One region of the uncultured Merdimmobilis sp. genome, then DNA from elsewhere that is predicted to be linked to it. Evidence: riboswitches for the same ligand, from Rfam matches in the RefSeq annotation. Region 1 holds a riboswitch; each other region holds the start of a gene.
What was found. Region 1 has a riboswitch for glycine ahead of RDQ42_RS08450 (lipoate--protein ligase). Riboswitches for the same ligand answer to the same signal wherever they lie in the genome.
Positions count from the first base shown of each region.

Region 2: it holds a riboswitch for glycine, as region 1 does, so the genes downstream of both, RDQ42_RS08815 (GrdX family protein) here and RDQ42_RS08450 (lipoate--protein ligase) in region 1, are expected to answer to the same signal.
Region 3: it holds a riboswitch for glycine, as region 1 does, so the genes downstream of both, gcvT (glycine cleavage system aminomethyltransferase GcvT) here and RDQ42_RS08450 (lipoate--protein ligase) in region 1, are expected to answer to the same signal.

Region 1 covers NZ_CABRJC010000018.1:2,806-9,055, reverse strand. The annotation lists gene ade (adenine deaminase) at 359-2,068, shown strand; gene RDQ42_RS08450 (lipoate--protein ligase) at 2,196-3,203, opposite strand; glycine riboswitch at 3,364-3,444, opposite strand; glycine riboswitch at 3,588-3,669, opposite strand; gene thiD (bifunctional hydroxymethylpyrimidine kinase/phosphomethylpyrimidine kinase) at 3,887-4,669, opposite strand; gene RDQ42_RS08440 (HAD family phosphatase) at 4,688-5,359, opposite strand; gene thiE (thiamine phosphate synthase) at 5,356-5,997, opposite strand; gene thiM (hydroxyethylthiazole kinase) at 5,951-6,250, opposite strand, start outside.
Region 2 covers NZ_CABRJC010000020.1:9,497-15,746, reverse strand. The annotation lists gene trxB (thioredoxin-disulfide reductase) at 1-508, opposite strand, end outside; gene grdB (glycine reductase complex selenoprotein B) at 520-1,830, opposite strand; gene RDQ42_RS08820 (glycine/sarcosine/betaine reductase component B subunit) at 1,853-3,136, opposite strand; gene RDQ42_RS08815 (GrdX family protein) at 3,185-3,568, opposite strand; glycine riboswitch at 3,731-3,830, opposite strand; gene RDQ42_RS08810 (aminotransferase class V-fold PLP-dependent enzyme) at 3,979-5,133, opposite strand; gene yedE (YedE family putative selenium transporter) at 5,369-6,250, shown strand, end outside.
Region 3 covers NZ_CABRJC010000009.1:59,825-66,074, reverse strand. The annotation lists gene RDQ42_RS06115 (FprA family A-type flavoprotein) at 647-1,813, shown strand; glycine riboswitch at 2,303-2,400, shown strand; gene gcvT (glycine cleavage system aminomethyltransferase GcvT) at 2,650-3,738, shown strand; gene gcvH (glycine cleavage system protein GcvH) at 3,892-4,275, shown strand; gene gcvPA (aminomethyl-transferring glycine dehydrogenase subunit GcvPA) at 4,276-5,610, shown strand; gene gcvPB (aminomethyl-transferring glycine dehydrogenase subunit GcvPB) at 5,607-6,250, shown strand, end outside.

The DNA.
Region 1 (6,250 bases):
CCGTCAATTCTAGGCAAAACATTGTTTTTCCATACTTGTGCCATTATAGCATCATTTTCTGAAAAAACAATTGACATTTACTATTTAATACAATTTTGTAAATTTTTTTGTGTGTAATTTACAAAATAGTTGGAAGAGCCTCCACAAAGCACACATAGAATTACCTGCATTTTACAGAGAACTGTTCCTAATACTTAAAAGCCGTCTATGTTGTCCTCACTTTCCCCCACTTAAGCCCTGTGGACTGACCTAGATTTTTCCCCGGAATGTGGTATACTTATCTTCACATACGTTTGATGGAACGCGCGGGTCCGGGGCCTCTTTCCCCGCCGCGCCATCCCAAAAAGGAGGGCATTTTATGGACGACCGGCAGGCGCTTCGGCTCCATTCCCTGGGAGAGAAAACCCCACAGCTGGTGTTTCGAAATGGTTTGGTTTTCAATGTGTTCACCGGGGAACTCCTCCCCGGTGACATCGCCGTGCAGAATGGGGTCATCGTCGGGGTGGGGTCTTACCGCGGGGAGCGGGAGGTGGATCTGGGTGAACGGGTAGTGATCCCCGGCTTGATCGACGCCCACATGCACCTGGAATCCACCATGGTATCCCCTCGGCTGTTCGCCGAAAAAATCCTTCCCTGGGGCACCACCACCCTCATTGCCGACCCCCATGAAATCGCCAATGTGCTGGGGGCCAAGGGGATCTCCTATCTCTTGGAGGAGACGAAGGGCCTCCCACTCAACGTCTACCTCATGCTGCCCTCCTGCGTGCCCGCCACCCGGTTTGAACACAACGGCGCGCCCCTTTCTGCCCAGGAGATGGCCCAGTTCCTCCACCATCCCCGGGTGCTGGGCCTGGGAGAGGTAATGGACTGCCCCGCAGTCCTCGCCGGAGATCCGGACAAGCTGGAGAAGCTCCGCCTCTTCGCTGGAAAGCCCATCGACGGCCACGCCCCTGGCCTCACCGGCAAGGAACTGGCCGCTTACCGCCTCTTGGGGGTTTCTAGCGATCACGAATGCACTACCTTCCAGGAGGCGCTGGAAAAACTTCGCTGCGGCATGACCATCCAGGTGCGGGAAGGCTCTGCCGCCCGGAACCTGGATGCCATCCTCACCGGTGCTGTAAAAATGGGCCTGCCCCTGGACCGGTTTGTCTTCTGTACCGACGACAAGCACCTGGACGACATCGCCCGGGAGGGCCATATCCGCTGGAATGTGCTGCGGGCCATTCAGCTGGGGGTCCCGCCTGGGGAGGCAGTAAAGATGGCCACCCTCTACCCTGCCCACCTCTATGGCCTTTCAGATTTGGGGGCCATTGCCCCTGGATTCCGGGCCGATCTGGTGGTGCTGGACAGTCTGGAAGAGATGGCCGTCCACAGCGTGTATAAAGATGGGGTTCTGGTCTCCCGAAAGGGCAGCTCCCCCACCCTGCCGCCCAACCCCCGGCCCATCGACCCTGCCTGCTTGGACACCGTCCACCTGGGGCGCCTCACTCCAGAAAGCTTAGCCCTCCCCGTCCAGGGGGAGATCCCGGTGATCACCCTTCTGCCGGGGAGCATCGTCACCAAGAAAGAAATCTCTGCCGTGCCCACTGCGGGCGGCTGTTTCCAGCCCCAAGGGGAGTTTTATAAAATCGCAGTGGCCGAGCGCCACCACGCCACCGGCAATATCGGGGTGGGGGTTGTCAAAGGCTTTGGCGTCAAAAACGGGGCCATCGCCTCCACCATCGCCCACGACGCCCACAACATGATTGTAGTGGGGGACAACGACCGGGACATGCTCCTGGCCATGGAGGAACTGGCCCGCTGCCACGGCGGGTACACCGTGGTGGAAAACGGCCGGGTGGCCGGCACCCTGCCCTTGCCCATCGCCGGTCTGTTCACCGACGACCGCACTGCCGATATCCAGGGCAAACTGGGGGAGCTGATCGCAAAGGTCCGCGCCATGGGGGTGAGGCCGGAGGTGGAGCCCTTCATCACCCTCTCCTTTGTGTCGCTGACCTGCATCCCGGAAATCCGCATCACCGACCTGGGGGTCTTTGACTTCGCCACCCAGTCCTTCCTTTTGCCGTAAACCCATCCCCGTCCCCCTTCAAAAATAGAAAAACCAAAAGACGAGGCAAAGGCCGGCGGTTTCCCGCCGGCCTTTGCCTCGTCAAACAAAAATCCAAAATTTCAGGAGAAACAAAAAGAAAGTGAAGTTAAATATCCTGCTGGGCGATCAGGCTCTGGATGTCACTGACCATGGAGAGTTCCCTTTCGCTGCCCGAGCAGGCGGATTTGAGCCGTTCCATGGCCCGGATCATCGACGGGGAGGTAAAGCAGCTGCCCACCAGCACCTGGGGGATCTTCTGGATCACGTCCACCTCGGTGGAGTCGGAATAGACAGCAGCTTCTTTAATCCAGCCCTGTTCCATCTCCAGCTGGATTTGCAGGCTGCCCCAGGGCAGCCGCTCGGCCAGTTCGTAAGTGTAGGGGATGAACCCGCCCATAGTCCATTCCTGGGAGGCGTTTTTCTCCTCCAAGGCGCGGATGCGGTCCTCGTCGATCTCCGCTGCGTTCAAACGGCGGGCGATCTGGCCAAATTCATGGCCCATGGAGTCGATGATCTGTTCCCGCAGGGCCTCCACCGTCAAGGAGGAAAGGCACTCCTGGAGGTTGACCACCTTGGAGCGGATGGAATCCGCCCCTTTGGATTTGACCCGGGAGGAGGCGGGATTGATGTATTTGCACACCCGGGTCAGGTTGGAATTGACCATAATACTGCCCCGGTAACAGGAGTGTCCGTCTTTTGTATAGGTGACGCTGTTGCAGAATTTGCGGCCGTCGGCCATGAGGATGCCGCTCTCCGACCGGCCGGCGTCGATGCCAAGGCCGCGGACCGCCCGCAGGATCACCCCGCTCAACCGTTTGTCGTCCATCTCCTCCTGCAAGGTGAGGAAGGAGAAGTTGAGGTTGCCCAGGTCGTGGAAACAAGCGCCTCCCCCAGCCAGCCGCCGGGAGATGCGGGCGCCGTTTTTCTGTATTTCGTTGAGGCGCAGCTCCTTGCGGGCATTCTGGTTGCGGCCGATCTCCACCGTGTTGCGGTCCTGCCACAAGTACAGGATGCAGGTGTTTTTGCCCACCTGGGTCATCAGGTATTCTTCCATCGCCAGATTCCGGTAAGGGCTGGTGCTGTCGGCGATCAGGTATTTGATGGTGGTAATCATGGCTCTTCCTCCAGTCCGGGGCTTGGCAGCCCCTGTGTTTCAAAGGCCCCCACACGCAAAAAGGCGCGCGGGGAGGTTCCCAGCACGCCTCTGTCCTTGACCTGAAAGATTCTCCACAAACGGGATTGCTTCTTCGGCGCCTTGCGGCTTTCCAGAGTTTCGTCATGATCCGGTCCTTTTGCCTGAGAGTTTCTTGCGATTTCCCCTTCGGCGCCCTGTGGGTCTCTCCCGGATCATTCATCCGATTCTATCTGTATGGCCTGTGCATCCACTTTATTGCAACAAAAAAGAGGCGCACAGAAATTGTACGCCTCTGTTCCTAAACCTGAAAGATTCTCCCCTAGGGGGATTGCTTCTTCGGCGCCTAACGGCTTTCCAGAGTTTCGTCATGATCCGGTCCTTTTGCCTGAGAGTTTCTTGCGATTTCCCCTTCGGCGCCCTTATGGGTCTCTCCCGGATCATTCATCCGAATCATTATGGTGTTTCTTCTTAGTCCACTATACCCCATCTTTTGCAGAATGTCAACAAAAAATTGCGGCCCATAGGGGGAAAAAACAGAGGAAATTTTGTGAAATTCCCCGTATTTCCCAAAATATGGGCCGCACCGCTTCCTTATCTCCGTGCAAAGGGGGAGAAAACAACCCCCTCACCCCAAAACTGGCGCCGTTCTAGGGGATTTTCGCTTACCGCATCCGGTAGCCGTGGTCCAGGGGGCCGCTCCCCTTGCCCAAATTGAGCCCTGCCAGCAGCGCGCCGGTGAGGTACTTCTTCGCCCGGAACACCGCCTCCTCCAAAATCAGCCCCTTGGCCAGGTTGCAGGCAATGGCCGAGGAGAGGGTGCAGCCGGTTCCATGGGTGTTGGGGTTGTCCACTTTGCGGCCGGGGAACCAAATGGGGCAGTCCTCATAATAGAGGAGGTCGTCGGCCCGGTATTCCTGGTGGCCTCCCTTGATGAGGATGGCCCCCCGGCAGAAGAGGGCGATCTGTTCCGCCGCCCGCTCCATATCCCCATTGGATTGAATCGGTATCCCGGAAAGGCATTCCGCCTCGGGGATGTTGGGGGTGATCACATCCGCCAGGGGCAGAAGGCGGGTCTTGAGGGCCTCCACCGCATCCTCATTGAGGAGGCGCCCCCCGCTGGTGGAGACCATCACCGGGTCCACCACGATGTTCTTTGCCTCATATTCCTCCAGCTTGTCGGCGATGGCGGCGATGATCTGGGCGTTTGCCACCATGCCGACCTTCACCGCGTCCGGGCGGATATCTTGGAACACGCAGTCGATCTGCTGGGCCACAAAGTCTTTGTCCGCCTCCAGCACCCCATACACCCCGGTGGTGTTCTGGGCTGTCAGGGCGGTGATAGCTGTCATGGCGTACATGCCGTGGGCGGCGATGGTTTTGATGTCGGCCTGGATGCCTGCGCCGCCGCTGCAATCCGACCCTGCGATGGAAAGCACTTTATACATACTGCTACAACCTCTTTTCTATTCTGGGGGGAGCTGTTCTCCCCCATGCTGCAAATCCAGAAGCTCCTCCAGGCTTTGGAGGAAACGGTCGCTGTATTCTTCTGCCTCCGCCCGGCGGGGGGCGCCCCAAGGGTCGGCGACGCCGACGGTGCGGCAGCCGGCCTCTTTTGCGGTTTTCAAGGCGTGGGGAGCGTCTTCAAACACCGCCGTCTCCCCGGGGAGGCAGCCCAACAGCTCCACTGCCCGGCGGTAGAAGGCCGGGTCGGTTTTGGGGAAGCCCAATGTCTCACAGGTGTACACCCCTCGGAAGAAGTCCAAAATCCCCAGCCTTTCCAGCAAGCGCCGGGCCAGGCCCTCATCCAATGCGGTGCCCACAGCCATGGGATATCCCGCCGCCTTGCACCGCCGCAGCAGTTCTGATGCACCGGGCTTGAGATCCACCCGAGTGAGGTAGGTGTCCTCTGCCATCTGGGTCACGGCGGCGATGACCTCCCCCACCGTCATGGAGAGACCGTATTCCCGGATCATATATTCGGCGGACTGGGTGAAGCTCATCTCCTCAAACTTCCCCACCAGCCCCTCTTCCGGGGTCTTGCCCTGGGCGATGAGAAAATCCCGGCCGATGTTCTTCCACACCCAGTTGGAATCCACCAAGGTGCCGTCCAGATCGAAGAGCAGCCCCTGAATCATCGGGCCACCATCTGGTCGGAAAGGGCCCGAAGCTCTTCTGCGGCGGCCCGGGGATCGTCCTGGGCAAAGATGGCCGAGACCACCGCCACGCCGTCCACCCCGCATCCGGAGAGCTCCAGCAGGTTTCCGGCGTTTATGCCGCCGATGGCCACCACCGGGATGTCAACCGCCTCGGCCACCGCCTGTAGCTCCTCCCGGCTCAAAGCCCGGGTGTCCTTTTTGGTGGTGGTGGCAAAGGCCGCCCCGGTGCCGATGTAGTCCGCCCCGTCAGCCTGGGCTTTTTTCGCCTGTTCCGGGGTCTTGCAGGAGACGCCTATAATCTTATCCGGGCCCAGCAGCTGCCGGGCTTTCGCCGCGGCCATGTCCTCCTGGCCCACATGGACACCGTCGGCGTTTACCGCAAGGGCAACCTCCACATTGTCGTTGATGACAAAGGGCACATGGTACCGGCTGGTGACCTGCTTCACCTCTTTGGCCAGGGCGATAAACGCCTCCTGGTCCAATTCTTTTTCCCGCAGCTGGACAAAGGTCGCCCCGCCCAGAATGGCCTCCTCCACCATTTGGACAAGGGAGCGGCCGCGCAGCCAGCTGCTATCGGTCACGGCGTACAGCCGCATAGCGTATTTGGTGGTATTCAATGTTGGTTCCTCCCATCCACTGTTGATCATCGAGCAAACTCATGGCGTCCATGAGGTAGGTGCGGAAGCTCCCGGTGCCTTCCCCCTCCCGGAGGCGGGCAGCGGCAATCTCTCCACACAGCCCCATGGATGAAACTGCACCGGCCGCCGCCATGGCAGGCTTGTCCGGGCAGGCTGCCAAAAATGCCCCGCACACCGCCGAAAGCATGCAGCCAGAACCGGTGATGCGGGAGAGCATGGGGTGCCCACCCCG
Region 2 (6,250 bases), on a different contig from region 1:
CCTGACGGCCAAACTTGGTCAGGTACATAGCCTCTTCCACAGCGGAGTCACCGCCGCCGACCACGTAGATGTCAAAGTCCTCAAAGAACGAGCCATCGCAGGTAGCGCAGTAAGATACGCCTTTACCGGTGAACTCTTTTTCACCGGGGCAGCCAATGGGCTTGGGATGAGCGCCGGTGGCGATGATGACGGTCTTGCCGTAGTAATCGCCCTTCAGGCCCTTCAGGTGTTTGACATCACCCTCCAGCTCAACGTCCACGATGGTGTCTTTCACCTTCTGGGCGCCGAAATGCTCAGCCTGTTTAGCCATTCTGCCGATCAGGGAGGGGCCGGATTCCTCGTCTACGCCGCCGGGATAGTTCTCAATCTCAGCAGTGATGACGATTTGGCCGCCGTCTTTATCCTTCTCGATAATCAGGGTATCCATTCTGGCGCGGCCAGCGTAGCTACCGGCGGCGAGTCCAGCAGGACCCGCGCCGATAATAATGACATCATAAATTTTTTCCATATTCACACCTACTAGTTTTCAAAAATAGTCTGCTCAGTAACCTCGGTGGAAAGGGCTTTCAGTGCAGTGTCAAGAATTCTTCTGCGGATAGCTTTCTCCTCCTCAAGAGTCAGAGCAGGGTTGCCCAGAGGATGGGGGATAGCAATGGCGGGAACAATTCTGTTAGCGCCAACAGTCATGGAGATGGGGGTAACTGTGCAGATATGAACGACCGGGATACCAGCGCGCTCAATCTCTTTAACCATCGTTGCACCGCAACGAGTACAGGTGCCTCAGGTCGATGTGAGGATAACCGCGTCAACATTGGCATCCTTCAGCTCTTTGGAGAACTCATCTGCGAAGCCCTTGGCGCTCTTAACAGCGGTACCGTTACCAACGGTGGTGTAGAAGTATCTGTGCAGCTTGCCGATCTTGCCCTCTTTCTCATACTCTCTGAGAATGTCAACAGGCAGGACGCGGTCAGCATCCTCGTTGGCGTAGACAGGGTCGTAGCCGCCGTGAGCGGTCTCGTAAGTGTCGGCAGTCAGATCCATAACGCCCTCAATGTCATACTTGCCGTATTTGGAAGCAGAGGAGGACTCGATGTGATCGGGGTTGCCTTTGGGGACGATACCGCCAGAGGTTACCAGAGCGATGGTAGCATGGGCGATGTCCTTGACAGCGGGGTTGGGAGCAACACGGTCGAAGTCAGGCATGGGGAACTCGGTGACGAACTCTTTGCCAGCCAGTTTCTTCAGCAGCATGTCGATAGCGCGGGCGGAACCTCTCTTGGTGTCGAAGAAGTTCTTCCGGACGCCGTTGGGCATATAACCTTCCTCAGCGGAAGCACCGATCTTCTCACCTTTAGCCAGCTTCAGGGCGAGGGGAGCCATCTTCTTGACAGCATCTCTCATGCCAGCAGCGCTGTTTTTGGTGGCGACGATGTAAACGGAGTTTTTGAACATGTCTGCGCCGGGGTTCTCAACGTACATACCGGTCAGGACAGGGATGCCCAGCTCTTTTTTGACAGCGTCAGCGATGGTGCCGCAAGCGACGCCATAACGGCCAGCGTTGAAAGCAGGACCAGCCAGGAACATGTCAGCGTTCTGGGATTTAACCATGTCGATAACGGTCTTTTTGGCTTCTTCCAGGTTCTCGTTGAAGTAGGAGTCACCGCAGATAACAGTGGCAACGATCTCAGCCTCATCGCCGAAAGCCTGATTGAAAGCTACGCCAGGGCCTACAACGCCCTCTCTCAGCTCAGGTTTGATATCAGCCTTTTCCTCACCGCCGATGTTGGCGAAGAACTGGTTGATGTAGTGTACTACTCTAATTTTAGCCATTAGTTGTACTTCCTCCTTTCTACTATCTTGCGCTCAGGCAGTTGAAACCAACTTCGCTGGTAGCGCCGGTGATAGCCTGCAGCTCAACCAAAATGGTGCCGTCTTCCAGAACGTTGTTCTCGAAACCGCCGGCAATCTTATCGACGGGGCTCAGGTCGCCAATCACTTTGTCCAGCTTGGGCAGGGTGATCAGCTCGTTGGCGTTACCGCCGGTGACAACAGCGTCAGCGCTGGGGTCAGCGTCAGCCAGGGACTGGGAAGTACCGTCGCGGCCAGCGTACTCATCGGTGATGATTACGGTCTTGATGCCTTTGGCGGAAATCTTCTTGCAGTTCATGATCAGGTCGGTATCGGGGTTGCCGAAGCCTTCCTGGGAAACGATTGCGCCATCCAGATCCAGGTACTCGCAGAGCTCTGCGGTCCAGTTGGAGGAGCGCTCTTTATCAGCCAGGTAAACGTTCTCGTTGGTGATGATCATGCCCACAAAGTTGATGGTCTTGCCATGCTGAGCGAACAGGTCATGGACAACGGGGTTGTTCATGTGGATATAAGTGGGGTTCTTGTCGCAGGAGGATACGCAGTTACCAGACAGGATCGCGCCGTCCATAACCTCGGTGGGGTTGATGATGGTGGGGACGATCTTCTTGGCATCGACGCCGTACACATAGGTGTCGTGCATCAGGCCCTGGCTCTGCAGCATCTGGACGTAGCCAACGCGGGGCAGGTTGGGGTATTTCTCCATGCCCTCTTTCACGCCGTAAGTCTCGTAGGAGACAACCTCGTTGGGCTCAACAGATTTACCCAGCTCACCCAGGTAAGCAGCGACACGCAGACCAGCCATACGGTTGGCGTACTCATGCTCGTGCTGTTTCAGGCCGTCGATGGGGTTCATGACAAGAACCAGGTTGACGGTTTTGGAGAAAGGAGTGTATTTGGCGCCTTCGCCGGTCATATCGATGATGCCTTCCTGGAAACCAACGATCTTACCGGTGGTGACAACAGCGGAACCTCTCAGAGCGTGGGTTCTGCCGGTGCCGACAGTGGTGACTTTGGAGATCACGCCGGGGAAAATCCCGCCTTGACCCTCGACCTTGCAGCGGGGCTCGATTACGTCCTTAACAGGGGTAATGCGAACGCTCTCGCCGGGGCGAGCGATCTCAACTTCGCAGGATTTGATGTTTTCGTCCTCCAGGACGATCTTCTTAATGGCCTCTTTGTCTACGAACAGAACGCCGTTCTCGACTTTGGATTCATTTGAGAACTGAATATCATGGATATCGATGTATCCGACTTCCAATTTTCTCAAATTTAACACCTCCTTAAAATTTTGGCTTTGCGTATTTATCAACAAACCCTATTCAAATAGGATCTGCGATAAGGCTCCTTTTAGCAGCGTGGCGTCGATCACCTGGAAATCTTCCCGCATAGAATCGGGCATATGGGGGAATTTTACCGGGAATTTATCGCAAGTCACAATGCTGTTTTCGATCATCTCCACCGAATCCATGTCCAAAGACTGGGGTTTGATGGAGATCAGGACCGATTTATAAGGGGTTTCATTGGGCTTGACGCTGCCCGAAAGGGGATGGGAGTAAAGCCTGTGTCCCTTATGAATCTGGTCGCGGAGGGCAACCAACACATCGTGATAGGTGCCGTCGACGAACTCAACGGTATATTGCCCTGTAAGTTCGCGGACAACCAGGGGATTGTTGGTTACGATCTTAAACGTTGGCTTCATGAAGAACCTCCCGGAGCGTGATTGTCATTCCATACAAAAACAGAGCAAAACGCACCCTTTTATAGAAATAAAAATAAAATGGTGCATCCCGCTCTGTATCTAACCTGAGAGATTCTCCCTTGAGGGGGATTGCTCCGTCGGTGCTTACGCTCTCCAGAGGTTTGTCGGATTGCGGTGTTGGGACCTGAGATCTTCATAAGGGACTGCAAATCCGCTTACTTATTCCTTCGGCGCTGTTGCCAGACTCTCCCGCAATCGTCATCCAAATATCAATCTGTAAAAATGACTATATAATGTTTTTCTATCACACCATAATGATACACTACTTTTTTCTATAATACAAGTATTTTTTCCAGGGAAAATGGCAAAAATTATTGCAAAAAAATTGTCAATCTTTTATAGAACATTCCCTAGTAGGTGGATAGAATGGCTTTGATAGCGTCAACAGCAAAGTCAATTTCCTTGGGGGTGTTGAATGGGCCGATTGAGAATCGAACAGTGCCCTGAGGGAAAGTTCCCAAGGTCTTATGGGCCGATGGAGCGCAGTGCAGGCCGCACCGGGTCATAATCCCGTACTGGCTGTCCAACAAAAACGCGATTTCCGCGTTGTCGCGGCCGGTGAAATCCACCGAGACGACGGGGGCGCGTTTCATCGGGTCCTCAGTGCCGGCGATCCGGGCGCAGTCGAAGGCGGCTAGGCCCTCGCTAAAGCGCTTGGACAAAGTTTGTTCGTGCTGTAAGATGTTGCCAATCCCCTCCTTTTCCAGATATTGAAGCGACGCGTTTAAGCCGAAGATTCCCGGCAGGTTCATGGTGCCGGCTTCAAAGCGGTCAGGCAGGAAATCGGGAACCTCCTCCGAATCAGAGCGGCTGCCCGTGCCGCCGGAGATCAGAGGGTCAAGTTCCGCAGCCAGGGAATCTTCTATGATAAACCCACCGATGCCCTGGGGCCCGAGCAGGCTTTTGTGCCCGGTAAAGGTCAGGACGTCGATGTGCATATCAACAATGTCAATGGGGAAAACCCCTGCGGTCTGGGCGGCATCCACCACAAAGCGAATTCCATGCTTATGGCAAATGGCACCCACTTCCCGGATAGGCATCACTGTGCCGCATACATTAGAGGCGTGCAGCATCAGAATGGCCTTGGTGTTGGGGCGGATGAGCCCTTCCACCTGATCCAGAAGCAGCATTCCCTGGCTATTGCAGGGGATGCGGTCAAAAGAGACGCCCAGTTTTTCCATTTGTACCAAGGGGCGCATCATGGCGTTGTGCTCCATCGAGCTGACCAATACATGGTCGCCGGGGCGCAGCATACCTTTTATAATAAAGTTGAGAGAAGCGGTGATGTTGGAGGTAAAAATCACATTTTGAGGTTTGGGGGCATGGAAGAGACGGCACAGCCGTTCCCGGGTGTCATAGACGACCTCCCCTGCGCTGTAGGCGCCGGCATATCCGCCGCGGCCCACATTGCAGCCGATTTCCTCCATAAAAAGACGCATGTTTTCCACTACCCCAGGGGCTTTGGGGTAAGAGGTGCTCGCGTTGTCCAGATAAATTCGCTCCATAACGTCCTCCTATAATAAATCCTTTTTTATTATTTTACTCTATTTACCCTATATTCGCCACTGCTATTGGAAAATAAAATAGCTTTCTTGTCTCTATTGCAAATTACTATTTTACGATTGTTAAAAAACAAACTATACTATATACAGGGTCGATACGCCAGTAGGCCAGCTTTGCGGCTCTCATAGCCCGCTGGGGAAAGAGGCTCTGTATCATAGAAAGGTGGTTGGTAGAGAGATGGAAAAGAAAAAACTGATAGGGGCCGGTCTGTTGATCGGCTTGGTCTCGGTTGCCCTTGTCAAGCTGGGGAATCCGGCAAACATGGGTTTCTGCATCGCTTGCTTTTTGAGGGATATTGCCGGCGGTGTTGGACTGCACCGTGCCGCTGTGGTGCAGTATCTGCGCCCGGAGATTATGGGCTTGGTTCTGGGGGCGTTTGGCATGGCCTTGGCCAACAAGGAATTTAAGGCCAAAGGCGGTTCTGCTCCGGCAACCCGTTTTGTTTTGGGCTTTTTTGTCATGGTTGGCGCACTGATGTTTTTGGGTTGCCCCCTTCGCATGGTGCTTCGCATCGGTGGTGGCGACCTAAATGCAGTGGTCGGGCTTGTTGGGTTTATTGCAGGTATCGCCGTTGGAGTGCTGTTCCTCAACCGCGGCTTCAGCCTGAAGCGCACCTACTCCCTAAGCCGGGGAGAGGGTTATGTATTCCCTGCGGTGAATGTAGGTCTGCTGTTGCTTTTGGTGGCTGCTCCTTCCTTTATCTTCTTCAGTACAGAGGGTCCTGGCTCAATGCGTGCCCCCCTCTGGGCTGCTCTGGGAGCCGGCCTTGTGGTAGGTGCTATCGCCCAGCGCACCCGTCTTTGCATGGTTGGCGGCATCCGGGATATGATGCTTTTCCGGGATTGGACGCTGCTGTCCGGCTTTGTGGCTATCATCGCGGCAACTGCGGTGTGCAACATCGCCCTTGGCAACTTCCATCTGGGCTTTGCCGGACAGGCAGTTGCCCATACCGATGGCCTGTGGAATTTCCTTGGTATGGCTGTTGTCGGTTGGGGTTCTGTTCTTTTGGGCGGCTGTCCTCTGCGTCAGCTTATCCTGGCAGGTGAGGGAAACTCAGAC
Region 3 (6,250 bases), on a different contig from region 1:
AAATTTTTTATGAATTTGTTCCAAGAAGGGTTGTGACTTCCATGTTAGGTCGGGTGTGGGATCACCTCGGGAACGCCAACCAAAAACCTCAATGCACAAGCTGCGGTCGGGGCTTTCGCTTTAATCGCGGCTTTGCACCCGCATTTACCACAGGCATCTTTTCCCCGCTTGGGGAAATTTTTCCTATCGCAACACAACCCATCCCGCGATGAATCCACTGCATGCAGATCTGTCCACTGTGTCCGATCCTGGTGATCCAATAAAGCCCAGCTGCCATCCCAACCGGGAACCCCACCGAAGCAAAATTTGCTTTTCTCCCCCAGAAAAAGGGGTGTTCCGTTGACAATTTCCCCCCTTTTTTGTTAGTATGAAAAGGAAGCTGTACCTTGCCCAAAAAGGGCGATTCAGCCGCCATTTTCTGAGCCCCATATCTCCGGATTTCCCCGTCGGGAGGCGATGCCTCGCCCAGAAAACGGGCACACTATACCAAGAAGCCTGCTGGGAAAACTCCGGCGCTGCCAGTGGAATGCGGCCGCGGAAAAAATTCCGGCCGGACGGGGACAGGCTCGTCCCAAGCAAGATAAGGCTATCCCCATGGGTTGTTTTTATCAGCCTTTACAATATATTTTACGGGAGGAATCGCACCATGAGCAACATCCAGATCTCCGACCACGTGCGGTACATCGGCGTGGACGACAAAACCATCCAGTTGTTTGAAAGCCAATACGACGTCCCCAATGGCGTCTCCTACAACTCCTACCTGATTCTCGACGACAAAATCGCCGTCATGGACACGGTGGACGCCCGCGCCACCGAGGAGTGGCTGGCCAACCTGGAGGCCGCTTTGGATGGCAGAACCCCCGATTACCTGGTGGTCCTCCACATGGAGCCGGACCACTCGGCCAGCATCCACAGGGCGGCGGAGAAGTACCCGGAGATGCAGATTGTGGGCAACGCCAAAACCTTCCCCATGATCGCCCAGTTCTTCCCTCTGTGCCTGGAGGGCCGCACCGTCGTGGTCAAAGAAGGGGACACCCTTTCTCTGGGGAACCACACCCTCCAGTTCTTTATGGCCCCTATGGTCCACTGGCCGGAGGTGATGGTCGCCTATGAGCAGACCGAAAAACTCCTCTTCTCCGCCGACGGGTTCGGCAAGTTCGGCACCCTGGACACCGACGAACCCTGGCTGGAGGAATCCCGCCGGTATTACATCAACATCGTGGGCAAATACGGCGCCCAGGTCCAGGCCCTTCTCAAAAAGGCATCCGGCCTTGACATCGCCAAAATCTGCCCTCTTCATGGCCCCATTCTGGACAAAGACCTGGGCTACTACCTGGAGAAATACGATACCTGGAGCCGCTATGAGCCAGAGGACAAGGGCATCCTCATCGCCTGCGCCTCCATCCACGGCCACACCATGATGGCCGCCCAGAAACTGGCGGAACTCCTGCGGGAGAAAACCAGCCTTCCGGTGGTGGTTGCCGACCTGTGCCGGGACGACATGGCCAAGTGCGTCTCCGACGCCTTCCGCTACAGCCATCTGGTCGTGGCCTGCGCCACCTACAACGGGGGCCTGTTCCCGCCCATGGAGGCTTTCCTCTCCCACATCAAGGCCAAGAACTATCAGAAGCGCACAGTGGGCATTGTGGAAAACGGCACCTGGGCCCCCACCGCTGCCAAGCAGATGAAAGCCGCCTTTGAGGGGATGAAAGAGATCCGCCTGGCACAGCCTGTGGTCTCGGTGAAATCGGCCATAAACGACGCCTCCATTGCGGAGTTGGACGCCCTGGCCCAAGCGCTGCTCGCCGAGTAAACAATATTAGGGCAAAGGAAGGGGAACCCCCGGCTGGGGGTTCCCCTTTTTGTTCCCCTCTGTCCAGAAAATAGTCCCAGCCCTGTGCTGACCCCTTGACAAAATTGGTTGGCGGGGGTGGGGCCCTATTTCCTTTCTGTGGAAACTCCAACTCACTGCCAAGGCTGGAAATTTTTTGTCATTTCTGTAACAAACATTGTTAAACAGAAGACCGAATCGCAAAATTATATCTTTTTAGCGGAAGAATTTTCTAAAAATATTTTTGAATTAATCACCAAAAATGGGGTGTGATCTTCTCCGAAATCAAAATTTCTTCGTCGGAATTCCGGCAAAACTCGGGGTGATGTTGGATAGTTCTCCTAGGTTCGTCTAGGAAATCACAAGCATTGCCGTTTCTTTGTCAAACCCCCTGGTTGACAACATTTTGGTTGTTGGCTATAATGCAGGTACAAACGGGGCATCCTCTGGATCGCCTTGCATATATTGCGGTTGAAGGATCCGGGAGAGGTCAACACAACAAGATATTGTGTTGGAGCCAAAGGGGTATGCGCAAAAAAACTCTCAGGCAAAAGTACCGGATCTGGACGGAACTCTGGAGAGTTGAGACCTCCTTTTGGCAGGTGCCTCAACACCGATGAAGCAACTTGGCCCAAACGGCGGGTCGGGGAATCTTTCAGGTATCGCAACAGAGGCGCGCTCTTACCGGCGTGCCTCTGTTTTTTATAAGCAGCCACAGGCGAACTTATAAAATGTCCATCGGGGCCTTCCCCCAGAATCCTGTTGCAGCAAAGCCATTTTACGGCTATTTTGACCCACTTTGGAAAGGAGCGTATTCCATGGAACTGAAAACCCCACTTTATGATTGCCACGTAGCTTTAAACGGAAAAATTGTCCCCTTTGCCGGCTATCTGCTCCCGGTGCAGTACGACACCGGCGTCATCGCCGAGCATATGGCGGTGCGCACCAAGGCTGGCCTCTTTGATGTCTCCCACATGGGCGAAGTGGTTTTCTCCGGCCCCGACGCCCTCAAAAACGTCCAGCACCTGATGACCAATGACTTTTCCAACATGGTGGCAGGCGATGTCCGCTACAGCCCCATGTGCAACGAAAAGGGCGGCGTGGTGGACGACCTGATCGTCTATTGCCTCAAAGAGCCCACCGATTACCTGGTCGTTGTCAACGCAGCCAACCGCCACAAGGACGCCGATTGGATGCGCAGCCACCTGATCGGGGATGTCACTTTTAAAGACATCTCCGACGAGGTGGCCCAGGTCGCCCTCCAGGGACCCCAGTCCCAGGCCATTCTATCCAAACTGGCTGACGAGAGGGACATCCCAACCAAATACTACAGCTTCTGCCAAACCGGCAAGGTAGCCGGGGTGGACTGTCTGATCTCCAAGACCGGCTACACCGGCGAGGACGGGTTCGAGCTCTATTGCGCCCCCGACAAAGCTGCTGAGCTGTGGAACGCCCTGCTGGATGCAGGCAAAGAGAACGGCCTCATCCCCTGCGGCCTGGGCGCCCGGGACACCCTGCGGTTGGAAGCCGGTATGCCCCTCTACGGCCACGAGATGACCGACGACATCACCCCCAAGCAAACCGGCCTTGGCATGTTCGTCAAGATGGACAAAGAGGACTTCATCGGCAAAAAAGCCATGGAGGAGATGGGCGCCCCCACCATCAAACGGGTGGGCCTGAAGATTCTGGGGAGGGGCATCGCCCGGGAGAACTTCCCCGTCTACGCCGGCGACAAATTGATCGGCCACACCACCAGCGGCACCCACTGCCCCTACCTGGGCGGCGCTTACGCCATGGCCATTGTGGAGAAGGAGCCCGCACCCTTGGGCGCCACCGTCCAGGTGGAGATCCGCGGCAAGAAGGTGGACGCTGAGGTAGTCAAATCCCAGTTCTATAAAAAAGCTTAACTTCCGGCTCTTCCTTTGGGAGGTCGCTTTCCCTCCCCCCCTTTGGGCGGCCTTCCCAATAGAGCTGTTTCCCCATTGTCCCAAACGGCCGGGGCCACTGCCCCACGCCCGAAACTATACAACATTAAACAGAATCAATAGGAGGAATGCAACATGAAAAATCCAACCGATCTGCTGTATACAAAATCCCACGAATGGGTCAAGAAACTGGACGATGGCACCGTGAAGGTGGGTCTAACCGATTACGCACAGCATGAGCTGGGCGACCTGGTGTTCATCAACCTTCCCCAGGAAGGGGATGAAGTCTCGGTGGGCGAGACCTTTGGCGACGTGGAATCGGTCAAAGCGGTCTCTGACGTGTACAGCCCTGTCTCCGGCACCGTCACCGCCATCAACGAAGAACTGCTGGACCACCCCGAACTGGTGAACAAAGAAGCTTATGAAGCTTGGTTCATCCAGGTGGGCGAAATCTCCCAGGAGGAAGAGCTGCTCTCGGCCGAGGCTTATGAGGAGCTTCTTGCAAAGGAGGAGGCGTAAATGGGCTCTTACGTTCCAAACACCCGGGATGAGCGCCAAGGGATGCTGGAAGCGGCCGGCTTCTCCAAGATGGAGGACCTGTTCGCCCACATCCCCCACGAGGTGCTGCTGAACCGCCCCTTAGACATCCCCGCCGGCAAATCCGAACTGGAAGTCAGCCGGGTGATGGCGGAAATGGCAGGGAAAAACACCATCTTCCCCTCCATCTTCCGCGGTGCGGGCGCCTACGACCACTACATCCCCGCCATTGTCAAGAGCGTCACCTCCAAAGAGGAGTTCCTGACCTCCTACACCCCTTACCAGGCGGAGATCAGCCAGGGCGTCCTCCAGTCCATCTTTGAGTACCAGACTATGATCTGTGAGATCACCGGCATGGATGCTTCCAATGCCTCGGTTTACGACGGGGCCACCGCCGCCGCCGAAGCCGCCTCCATGTGCCGGGAGCGCAGCCGCACCGTCACCTATGTGTCGGCCGCCTGCAACCCCTCGGTGTTGCGGACGCTGAAAACCTACTGCTTCTCCTCCGGGACTGAGCTGGTGGTCGTCCCAGAAAAAGACGGCGTCACCGACCTTTCCGCCATCGAAGGCGAGCTGGACGGCAAAACCACCGCTTCCCTGTACATTGAACAGCCCAACTACTACGGCTTATTGGAGGATGTGGAAAAAGCCGCTGAGGTCATCCATGCCGCAGGCGGCAAGCTGATTGTCGGCTGCAACCCCATCTCCCTGGGCATCCTGAAAACCCCCGCCGAGTGCGGTGCGGACATCGCTGTAGGCGAAGGCCAGCCCTTGGGCATGCCCCTTTCCTTCGGCGGCCCCTACCTGGGCTTTATGGCCGCCAAATCGTCCATGACCCGCAAGCTGCCGGGGCGCATCGTGGGCGAGACCACCGACCTGGACGGCAAACGGGCCTATGTCCTGACCCTCCAGGCCCGGGAACAGCACATCCGCCGGGAGAAAGCCTCCAGCAACATCTGCTCCAACCAGGCCCTATGCGCTATGACCGCCGCGGTCTACCTGGCTGCCGTAGGAGCTGAAGGCCTCCAGAAAGCCGCCACCCTCTGTATGTCCAAAGCCCATTACCTGGCTCAGGAGCTCTCTAAAATCCCCGGCTTCGGGCGCAAACACCAAGGGGAATTCTTCCACGAGTTTGTCACCGGCTGCCCCATCTGCCCCCACAAGCTGATGGCCGAGCTGGAAAAACACGGCATCCTGGGCGGCCTGCCCCTCACCGGGGCCTATGAGGGCTCGATCCTGTGGTGCTGCACCGAGAAGAACACCAAAGCGGACATCGACCGTCTGGTGGCGATTGTAAAGGAGGTGGCTGCCCAATGAAACTGATATTTGAGAAGAGCCAGCAAGGCAGAGGCTGCTCCATCCTGCCGGAGTGCGATGTCCCCGTGGCGTCCATCCCCCAGGGCAAAGAACGCAGACAGCCGCTGCATCTGCCCCAGATGGCGGAGAACGACCTTTCCCGCCACTACACCCAGCTGATGAAACGCACCCACGGCGTCAACGACGGGTTCTACCCCCTTGGCTCCTGCACCATGAAATACAACCCCAAAGTCAATGAAGAGGCCGCGGCCCTGCCCGGGTTCCAGAAGATCCACCCCCTGCAGCCGGAATCCACCGTCCAGGGCGCCCTTGAAGTGCTGTGCACCGCCGAGCAGCTGCTGTGCGAGATCACCGGCATGGACAACATGACCTTCCAGCCTGCGGCGGGCGCCCATGGAGAGCTGACCGGCCTTCTGCTGATCAAAGCCTACCACGCGGCCCGGGGCGACACCAAGCGCACCAAGATCATCGTCCCCGATTCCGCCCACGGCACCAACCCCGCCAGCGCCGCCATGGCCGGCTTCCATGTGGTCAGTGTCCCCTCCTATGAGGACGGCTGCGTCAATGTGGAAAAACTGCGGGAAGCAGTCGGCGACGACACCGCCGGCCTGATGCTGACCAACCCCAACACCGTCGGCCT